One region of the Heyndrickxia vini genome, then DNA from elsewhere that is predicted to be linked to it. Evidence: a T-box and tRNA genes for the amino acid it is inferred to sense, from the RefSeq annotation. Region 1 holds a T-box; the other holds one or more tRNA genes.
What was found. The T-box of region 1 lies ahead of trpS (tryptophan--tRNA ligase). A T-box ahead of a tRNA ligase gene usually reads a tRNA of that ligase, here a tRNA-Trp.
Positions count from the first base shown of each region.

Region 2: it encodes a tRNA-Trp, which carries the amino acid that the T-box ahead of trpS (tryptophan--tRNA ligase) is inferred to sense. The anticodon was not compared.

Region 1 covers NZ_CP065425.1:2,823,930-2,828,981, reverse strand. Annotated here, with positions in the region: gene opp4B (oligopeptide ABC transporter permease) at 1-114, shown strand, start outside; gene opp4C (oligopeptide ABC transporter permease) at 126-1,022, shown strand; gene I5776_RS14175 (YjbA family protein) at 1,186-1,932, shown strand; gene trpS (tryptophan--tRNA ligase) at 1,983-2,972, opposite strand; T-box leader at 3,044-3,296, opposite strand; gene spxA (transcriptional regulator SpxA) at 3,744-4,139, shown strand; gene mecA (adaptor protein MecA) at 4,515-5,052, shown strand, end outside.
Region 2 covers NZ_CP065425.1:3,189,090-3,194,141, forward strand. Annotated here, with positions in the region: gene I5776_RS15965 (type I restriction-modification system subunit M) at 1-771, opposite strand, end outside; gene I5776_RS15970 (MOSC domain-containing protein) at 1,387-2,019, shown strand; tRNA gene I5776_RS15975 (tRNA-Leu) at 2,701-2,782, opposite strand; tRNA gene I5776_RS15980 (tRNA-Cys) at 2,789-2,862, opposite strand; tRNA gene I5776_RS15985 (tRNA-Gly) at 2,868-2,942, opposite strand; tRNA gene I5776_RS15990 (tRNA-Gln) at 2,946-3,017, opposite strand; tRNA gene I5776_RS15995 (tRNA-His) at 3,056-3,131, opposite strand; tRNA gene I5776_RS16000 (tRNA-Trp) at 3,134-3,207, opposite strand; tRNA gene I5776_RS16005 (tRNA-Tyr) at 3,215-3,298, opposite strand; tRNA gene I5776_RS16010 (tRNA-Thr) at 3,322-3,397, opposite strand; tRNA gene I5776_RS16015 (tRNA-Phe) at 3,414-3,489, opposite strand; tRNA gene I5776_RS16020 (tRNA-Asp) at 3,510-3,586, opposite strand; tRNA gene I5776_RS16025 (tRNA-Met) at 3,605-3,678, opposite strand; tRNA gene I5776_RS16030 (tRNA-Val) at 3,826-3,901, opposite strand; tRNA gene I5776_RS16035 (tRNA-Glu) at 3,927-4,001, opposite strand; tRNA gene I5776_RS16040 (tRNA-Ser) at 4,012-4,103, opposite strand; tRNA gene I5776_RS16045 (tRNA-Asn) at 4,107-4,181, opposite strand; rRNA gene rrf (5S ribosomal RNA) at 4,191-4,307, opposite strand; rRNA gene I5776_RS16055 (23S ribosomal RNA) at 4,423-5,052, opposite strand, start outside.

The sequences.
Region 1 (5,052 bases):
GATTATCCAATATTAATGACTTTGACAATGATGCTCTCGTTTTTAACCTTATTCGGGAATTTAATTGCTGATATATTATACGGAGTCGTCGATCCGCGAATTCGATTAGATTAAGGAGGATGGTCATGGAAGTTGTAACAGATAAAGCAATTGGAAAAAATGTTCAAAAAAGCCTATCTCCATGGGCCATTGCTCAACGTAAATTTATAAAAAACAAGCTGGCTATGGTTAGTTTAATCTTTTTAGTTGTCATTGCCGCATTATCATTATTGGCGCCAATTATTTCCTCACAAAATATCGCTAAAGTAAATATAAGTCAAATGTCTTTAGCTCCATCGGGTGAGCATATCTTAGGTACTGATAAAAGTGGACGAGACGTTTTCACAAGATTACTATATGGTGGAAGAATTTCTTTGCTTGTTGGTCTTTCGTGTACATTACTAGTCATTGTCTTTGGAACAATTGTAGGATCGATTGCAGGCTATTTCGGTGGAGTCGTTGATAGTTTGCTCATGCGTTTTACTGACTTTGTATTGAACTTTCCGTTCTATGTGTTCGTCATTGTTCTTAATGCGATTCTATTTGGGAAACTATCAGGCGTTTGGGTATTAATCATCGTAATCAGCTTTCTTAGCTGGGGCGGTGTCGCAAGGATTGTTCGCAGTAAAATTTTAGCAGAAAAGGAAAATGAATATGTACTTTCATCGATATCTATAGGATGCTCATCTACGAAAATCATAATGAAACATTTATTGCCTAATATCCTATCAACGATTATTGTACAAGCAAGTATTATGTTTGCAGGTATGATAGTAGCCGAAGCGGCATTAAGTTATTTAGGTTTCGGTGTACCTTCAGAAATACCAAGCTGGGGGAATATGTTATCCTCTGCAAATGAGCCGGATGTTCTACAATATAAGCCATGGATTTGGATACCACCTGCATTATTGATTACTTTTACAACCCTCTCCATAAACTTTATTGGTGAAGGCTTAAAAGATGCTTTTAATCCAAAAAATTAAAAAATAAGATGAAAAATCCTAATCATTGTAATGGTAGGATTTTTTTTTTTGCTCTATTCATTCCTTTCCTTTATAGTCAATGATTTATATGTTAATCAAGGAATAATTTTACTAAAGGATGCCCATACTGATTGATAAATAGTTGATGCAAGGGGGTTAAATGATGCTATATCTACATGATGTATGGGTGAATTGGTTTGAAGGGGAAGAAAATAGCTATAACATTTGTCATTTCCATGAGTGGAGGAGAGATGACACGATTGAATTATTAGATCAAGTTCCGCTATTATTGGTGGATTCATTATTGTATCACTACATAGAAAATGATTTAAGTGATTTACCGCCAGAATTAATGAATGATGTTTATCAAAAAGCCTATTCAAGAAAAAATCATGAACGGGTACAATTGGAATATTGTTTTGTAGTAACGGATGGAAAAGGAATTTTAGCCGTTGATACGATAGGATATAATATTCCGATAAGAAAAAGCCGATTAATCCCTCGACAAGAACAGCTTGTATATGAAATGATTGATCAACATGAACCGATTAATTATCAATTTGAAGGGGGACGTGGAGGGAAAGAACATCATATTTTATCTCCTGACCCGGCAATCATGCATGGATTAACAAGAAAAGAAAGACAATTGAAGCAGTTGTTATTTATGGCGTTAGATCAACTTCATTCATCAAATAACGCGGCAGAAATTCGTTACTGGTATACAGAATGGTCTCCAGAACAGTATCAAGAAATTCAAGTCATGGATTTTAATAATGTTTGGAATCGTTTATTTGAAGAAGTGAAAAGTGGTTGGAGTGAAAAACACGAAAACCTATGCGAAAATTTAATTAAAGGACAACCGTTTTTTGAAAAGCTTTGGGAATTAGAGCATGGACCAAAGGTGAATTAATTAGAAAATAAAGGTGCACCTATGAAAAAAAATGGGTGCACCTTTATTTTTTATTTCCGTTTTCGTCCTAGTCCCATTGCCGTTTCCATTTTCTTTAACATTTTATTAGCCGCTTTGTTGGCTTTTTCTGCCCCCATGTCTAATATACGATCAAGTTCATCCGATTCAACTAATGAATGATATTTTTCTTGAATTGCCGAAAGCCTTTTGATGAGCACTTGAGCGAGATCATTTTTAAATTCTCCGTATCCCTTTCCTTCATACTCCCCAACGATTTCATCAATGGATCTATTTTCAATAATAGAATAAATGGAAAGCAAGTTCGAAATTCCAGGCTTATTTTCTTTATCGTATTTAACAATTCCATCTGAATCTGTGACGGAACTCTTGATTTTTTTTTCAATCGTTTTTGGATCATCAAGAATGGAGATAAATCCTTTCGTATTTGGATCAGATTTACTCATTTTCTTTGTTGGATCCTGAAGTGACATGATTCTTGCGCCAACTTTAGGAATCCTTACGTCTGGAATTGTAAAGATGTCATTGTATTTTTTATTAAATCTTTCAGCTAAGTCTCTTGTTAATTCTAAATGTTGTTTTTGATCTTCACCCACAGGAACTAAATCAGTATTATATAATAATATATCAGCAGCCATTAATGGTGGGTATGTGAGTAAACCTGCTGATACAGATTCTTTTCCGGAAGATTTATCTTTAAATTGTGTCATACGTTCCAACTCACCAATGCTTGCGACACATTGTAACATCCAACCTGCTTGAGCATGGGCGGGAACTTCTGATTGAATAAATAAAGTTGCTTTTTCGGGATCAATTCCAACAGCAATATATAGGGCTGCTAGGTTTCGAATGTTTTTACGTAATTGTAAGCGATCTTGGGGAACGGTTATCGCATGTTGGTCGACAATACAGAAATAGCAATTATATTCTTCCTGTAATTCAACAAATTGCATTAATGCTCCAATATAATTACCAAGTGTAATAGTTCCGCTTGGCTGAATTCCTGAAAAAATTGTCTTCATTTTCAATTCCTCCTTGAAATAAGTATAGTTTCTTTTTTAGGCAAAATAAAAAACCATTCATCCTCTAAAAAAATAGGGACGAATGGTTAATTCCGCGGTGCCACCCTAAGTACACAAATTAACTTTTGTGTCTCTTAGTTCCATGAAAGATCTCATGGAATCCCATTAACGTGGGATTACTCGCCAAAAACTAATAAGAGGATTAGATCTGTTCATTTTTGGTGCTCAAAAGTCCATTCCATAAGTTTTGTTTGTTTGTTTTCACCCACCACAAACTCTCTATAAAACAAAAACAAATGTACTACTCTTTATCATTGCTATTTCGATATTTTAAAATTTACCATATTATATCTAAGTGGAATGATTAAGTCAAGATATGAAAATTTTAATTGTCTTTTAATCGTAATTTAAGAATGATCTAGTATTCTGTGTATGTCGACTCATTAGTCATACATAAGTACATGCAGAATCAAAAAGACAATTGAGATTGATAATCATTTAAGCAAATTTGGGCGTAAAGGGGGGCAAAAAATAAAGGAAAAAAGAGGTTTTAAGTTTGGCAATAGGGGTAAATAGACTATAAGTCTAACGTCACAGTGTTGCCATTTTTATAAATGGATGGACTCATTTTTAGAAAAACTATATTCATTGTTGTACAAATAGTGTATAATACATAATATAGATTTTTTATTTAAAGTAATTTTAATTTAAATAATTAATCCTTGAAGGATTATGATAACTAAAATTATAGATAAGGAGTGTGAATGATAAATGGTAACATTATACACTTCACCTAGTTGTACATCATGTAGGAAAGCAAGAGCTTGGCTTGAGGAAAATAATATTCAATATAAAGAACGAAATATTTTTTCTGAACCTTTAAGTTTAGATGAAATAAAAGAAATACTAAGAATGACTGAGGATGGTACGGATGAAATCATTTCTACACGCTCAAAAACTTTCCAAAAGTTAAATGTTGATTTAGATACGTATCCATTACAAAAATTATATAATTTAATTCAAAAAAATCCAGGACTACTTAGACGTCCAATTATGGTTGACGAAAAACGTTTGCAAGTCGGTTATAATGAAGATGAAATTCGTCGTTTCTTACCTCGAAAAGTTCGTTCATATCAATTACTTGAAGCTCAAAAACTTGTTAATTAACATTTTTCATAAATAAAAATAGGTAATACAAAACGCCTTCATACCAGCTTTGATTGGAATGGGGGCGTTTTGTTTCAAGGATATAAATTTGTTTACTGAAAATTTAGTCTTGAATGTTTGGTGTATATCCGCTAAAATGAGCAAAACAATAAGTTTAATTTGAGAAAACAGCCTATGGGTATTAGTGGAAATTGAAATTGGGAAGAGTTTTTGTTTCCAATTATCCACTTTTTATCATAAAATAGAAGTACAAGAGTAGAATATTATTTATTATGAAATTTCTACACTTTTTACAAAAGTAGGTTAGCATACACTTAGCCTTATATGGGGGAACAGGTCCCTTCATAACTTTCAAATAGAAGGGAGAGTTGATGTATGGAAATCGAACGTATTAATGAAAATACAGTTAAGTTTTATATTTCTTACGTTGATATAGAAGAAAGAGGCTTTAATCGTGAAGAAATTTGGTATGATCGTGAAAGAAGCGAGGAACTTTTTTGGGAAATGATGGATGAAATTCATCACGAAGAAGAATTTGTTCCAGAAGGCCCATTGTGGATTCAGGTTCAGGCTTTAGATAAAGGGCTTGAAGTACTAGTTACAAAAGCCCAATTGTCTAAAGACGGACAGCGTTTTGAACTGCCGATTTCAGAAGAGAAGCTTAAGGAATTACCGATTAATGACCGAATTGAAGAATTTCTAGATGAACATTTTCAATCAAAGAATCTTCAGGAAGAAGACGAAGACATATTAGAATTTATGCTTACCTTCAAGGATTTCGAAGATGTCATTTCTTTATCTAAGCAATCCGGACTAGAAGATATCATAACTAAGCTTTTAACATATAATAATAAATATTATTTATATGTTGAATTTCCTGAGGAAGTGTTTGAAGAAGAGGAAATTGATAATG
Region 2 (5,052 bases), 370 kb from region 1:
CCCCTTAATCAGCAAGTCCGCTTTACAAATCGCATATGATTCTGGGTTAATTTCTTGACCGAAGAACTCTAAGTGTGCTGTTGGATTTTGACTTAGTAAATAGTCTTGTGCTACAGAACCCATACCACCTGTACCGGCTGCACAGTCATACAATGTTTGCGTTAAACCCGGCTTCTTTAAAATGCTTACATCGTCATGTAAGAATAATAAATGCGTCATTAGGCGAATTACCTCACGTGGTGTGTAGTGATCCCCTGCTTCTGCATGTTCATTGAAACGACGGATTAATTCTTCAAATATATAGCCCATCTCAATGTTTGACACTGTTTCTGGATGTAAATCGATCTCACTAAAGCGTTTAATTGTTAAATATAACAAATTATTTTGATCGAGCTTATCAATTTGGCGGTCAAAGTCGAAGTGATCCATAATATCACGAGCCACTTTTGAGAAACCATTTATATAGTCTCGTAAGTTATCAGCAATGTTATCTGAATCTGTTAATAGCTTTTTGAAATCATATTTACTTGTGTTGTGGAAGTTTTGCTTTGACACACGATTTAAAATCGGTTCACGAGCATCTTCTTTCATTGAAGCAAACTGCTCTGCCTTTGCTAATACTTCCTCTTTTGTGCTCTCTAATACACAGTCAAAACGACGTAATACTGCTAATGGTAAAACGATTTTACCGTAGTCTTCTGGTTTATATGGTCCACGTAAAATCTCTGCGATTGACCAAATGAAGCTTACTTTGTCTTGGAAGTTAATCATCTTATGTACCTCATTTAATAAATTTTTTCGAATCTACTTTTCATGTAGCTAGATTGAGATAATTTGAGTAATTTTTAAAATGCTTATCGCTTTGTAATAGCTAATCTCATTTTATCGCTAAAATCACTTAGTGACACCCTATTTACTATTCGTCAAAATAGCTCATAATACCTACTATTATAAATGTTCGAACATCAAAAAGTAATAGTATATACAAACAATTACTCCAATTGTACAGGCCATGTCTTGACTTAATATTAGTAATTGTTTACGTACATTTTAATTTAGAAATAGATGATTATAAGCATATAAATAGGGCGGGTTTTAATAGATATAGAGCAATGAATTTGTTTTATTTAGGTCATGGTCTATACTTACATTTTCTAATCCATTTGGCCTTTTAACCAACAAAAAAAAACCGTATGCTCTAGAAAAGTTGTTTATTTAATTAAAGTACCCTATAGTTTAAGATCATTCCTGCACATTCTTTAAAGTATATTAATCTTTTCCTAACCCCAATGTTTTTTTAATAATTGTACCTTTTCAAGTGACACTAGTATAATACAATTTATATTAGCGGATTTTGGAGTTCTGTTGAAGTGAGGTAAATTCAAATTGAATCGAAAAATTATTAATTTAGCTGTTGGAAAACCGAAGGAATACAATTGGAATAATAAAATAGGGTTTTCTGGAATAGGGAAATCGGCTGTAAAATCCTTTAAAGTAGAAAAATCTATCATTGTTGGTGATGATGTTGCAAATCACAAATTTCACGGGGGATCAGACCGTGTAGTATGTTTCTATCCATTCGAGCATTACTCTTATTGGGAAGAAGTATTTCAAAAAAAGCTTATTCTACCTGCTTTTGGGGAAAATATTACTGCAACAGGTATGACGGAAGAACAGGTTTGTATTGGTGACATATATAAAATAGGGGATACTATTCTTCAAATAACACAAGGGAGGGTACCTTGTGTAACTATCTCCAATTATAACGAGGAAAAACAACTTTTAAAGAAAGTGATTGAAACGACTCTAACTGGTTACTTTTTTCGGGTATTGGAAGAGGGAACTATTAAGTTCGATTCGGAAATAACTCTTTTGGAAAAACACTCAAAAGAAATATCCGTTTCTTTTGCTACTCAAATTCTTTTTCACCAAAAACAGGATAAAGCATCAATTGAAAAGATATTGGCAGTTGATGCCCTTGCAGAGGACTGGAGGAATAGATTTTTAAAATTGTTATGATTCTCTGCTGTGTAGAAAACTGTGGATGACGCTAAACCTAGACCAAAAAGCTAGTTTTTTTATGTATATCTTATTGAACTAAAATAGGACTGCCGAAACAGTCAATGTTATTTTACATTTTTATCCATTTTTTACGGTCTTTAAGCAGTTTAATGTCAATTAACTAAATTTCTTTAAGATGCCGTTCACGATGCAGGAAATTTAAAAATGCTCTAATTGCTCTTAAACGTGTGTCCATTGTTACTGTTTGCAATCCCTTCTCATTCATATAGAGAATGACATTTCGCTTTATCGCTTTATATGCTCTTTAGAAATAGTGTCTAGTGAGGGGGTAATTTCCTGTTCTCTTAGGATTTTAAAGAAAACAGATAATTCATTTCTATAATATTGGATTGTTTGAGGCTTAGATTTCTGATTTGACAATCATCAACAAATAAAGAAAGAGCAGTTTTGAAATCAATTTCCTTTACGCTTTTTGGACTGTTAATGATTGATACTCCTCAATAGATAATTCTTTTGTATGCCTTGCCATTTTTAAATTCCTCCTTGTTTAATGACAGGTACGCTCACGATTTTATGTACACAATAATTTTCAAAGAATCGTATTTGAGATAAATAAAAAACGTTCCTTACATAGAGTAAGAAACGTTGATTTCACTACATTGGCAAGCAGTGCTATGATACCGGTGGTCGGGGTCGAACCGACACTCCCGAAGGAACACGATTTTGAGTCGTGCGCGTCTGCCAATTCCGCCACACCGGCATATTATGGAGGCGGCAACCGGATTCGAACCGGTGGTAAAGGTTTTGCAGACCTCTGCCTTACCACTTGGCTATGCCGCCATTGTTGGAGCGGAAGACGGGATTCGAACCCGCGACCCCCACCTTGGCAAGGTGGTGTTCTACCACTGAACTACTTCCGCAAACTGGGCTAGCTGGATTCGAACCAACGAGTGACGGAGTCAAAGTCCGTTGCCTTACCACTTGGCTATAGCCCAATAATAGTATATGTTGTAAATATTTATTTGTTCATAAATGGGGCGGCTGATGGGAATCGAACCCACGAATGTCGGAACCACAATCCGATGCGTTAACCACTTCGCCACAACCGCCATGGCAGGGGCAGTAGGAATCGAACCCACACTGAAGGTTTTGGAGACCTTAGTTCTACCTTTAAACTATGCCCCTATTCTAATGGTGGAGGGGGACGGATTCGAACCGCCGAACCCGAAGGAGCGGATTTACAGTCCGCCGCGTTTAGCCACTTCGCTACCCCTCCATCTCATTACAATAAGTAATGAATGGTGCCGGCCAGAGGACTTGAACCCCCAACCTACTGATTACAAGTCAGTTGCTCTACCAATTGAGCTAGGCCGGCTTAATATTATTATAAATGGTGGCTCGGGACGGAATCGAACCGCCGACACATGGATTTTCAGTCCATTGCTCTACCGACTGAGCTACCGAGCCACATATGTATTTTATAAAAATGGCGGTCCGGACGGGACTCGAACCCGCGACCTCCTGCGTGACAGGCAGGCATTCTAACCAGCTGAACTACCGGACCATTTTATTTTCAAATCAATTGCGGAGGCAGGATTTGAACCTGCGACCTTCGGGTTATGAGCCCGACGAGCTACCAGACTGCTCCACCCCGCGGTAATGTTAATATAAAGATTTATTATCGCACTTTGCATATTCGACTGTCCCGATTTCAGTAAGCTTATTCAAGATGTTGCTCAATCGGTACAACTCGCAGATTATTCGATGAAGTAACGCTCGTTGCTCCACCCCGCGATAATAATATGGTGGAGGATGACGGGATCGAACCGCCGACCCCCTGCTTGTAAGGCAGGTGCTCTCCCAGCTGAGCTAATCCTCCATTATGTAATTTACAATTTATTAAATGGTGACCCGTACGGGATTCGAACCCGTGTTACCGCCGTGAAAGGGCGGTGTCTTAACCGCTTGACCAACGGGCCACAGTTTAAATGGCGGAGAGCAAGGGATTTGAACCCTTGAGACAGCGTTAACCGTCTACACGATTTCCAATCGTGCTCCTTCGGCCACTCGGACAGCTCTCCTAATGGCTCCGCAGGTAGGATTCGAACCTACGACCGATCGGTTAACAGCCGATAGCTCTACCACTGAGCTACTGCGGAATATTACAAGCTTGGCGACGTCCTACTCTTGCAGGGGGAGAGCCCCCAACTACCATCGGCGCTGAGAAGCTTAACTTCCGTGTTCGGGATGGGAACGGGTGTGACCTTCTCGCTTTAGCCACCAAACCTTATGGACATATATTATTATATATGTTTTTTAAAATTTTTCAAGGATTAATTTAAAATTATTCCTTCAAAACTAGATAGATGAGAAACACTTCATAATAACTTCAAATCAAATTAGGATAAGTCTTCGACCGATTAGTATTCGTCAGCTCCATGTGTCGCCACACTTCCACCTCGAACCTATCAACCTGATCATCTTTCAGGGGTCTTATTTAGATAAACTAAGGGAAATCTCATCTTGAGGGGGGCTTCATGCTTAGATGCTTTCAGCACTTATCCCTTCCGCACATAGCTACCCAGCGATGCCTTTGGCAAGACAACTGGTACACCAGCGGTGCGTCCATCCCGGTCCTCTCGTACTAAGGACAGCTCCTCTCAAATTTCCTACGCCCACGACGGATAGGGACCGAACTGTCTCACGACGTTCTGAACCCAGCTCGCGTACCGCTTTAATGGGCGAACAGCCCAACCCTTGGGACCGACTACAGCCCCAGGATGCGATGAGCCGACATCGAGGTGCCAAACCTCCCCGTCGATGTGGACTCTTGGGGGAGATAAGCCTGTTATCCCCGGGGTAGCTTTTATCCGTTGAGCGATGGCCCTTCCATGCGGAACCACCGGATCACTAAGCCCGACTTTCGTCCCTGCTCGACTTGTAGGTCTCGCAGTCAAGCTCCCTTGTGCCTTTACACTCTGCGAATGATTTCCAACCATTCTGAGGGAACCTTTGGGCGCCTCCGTTACC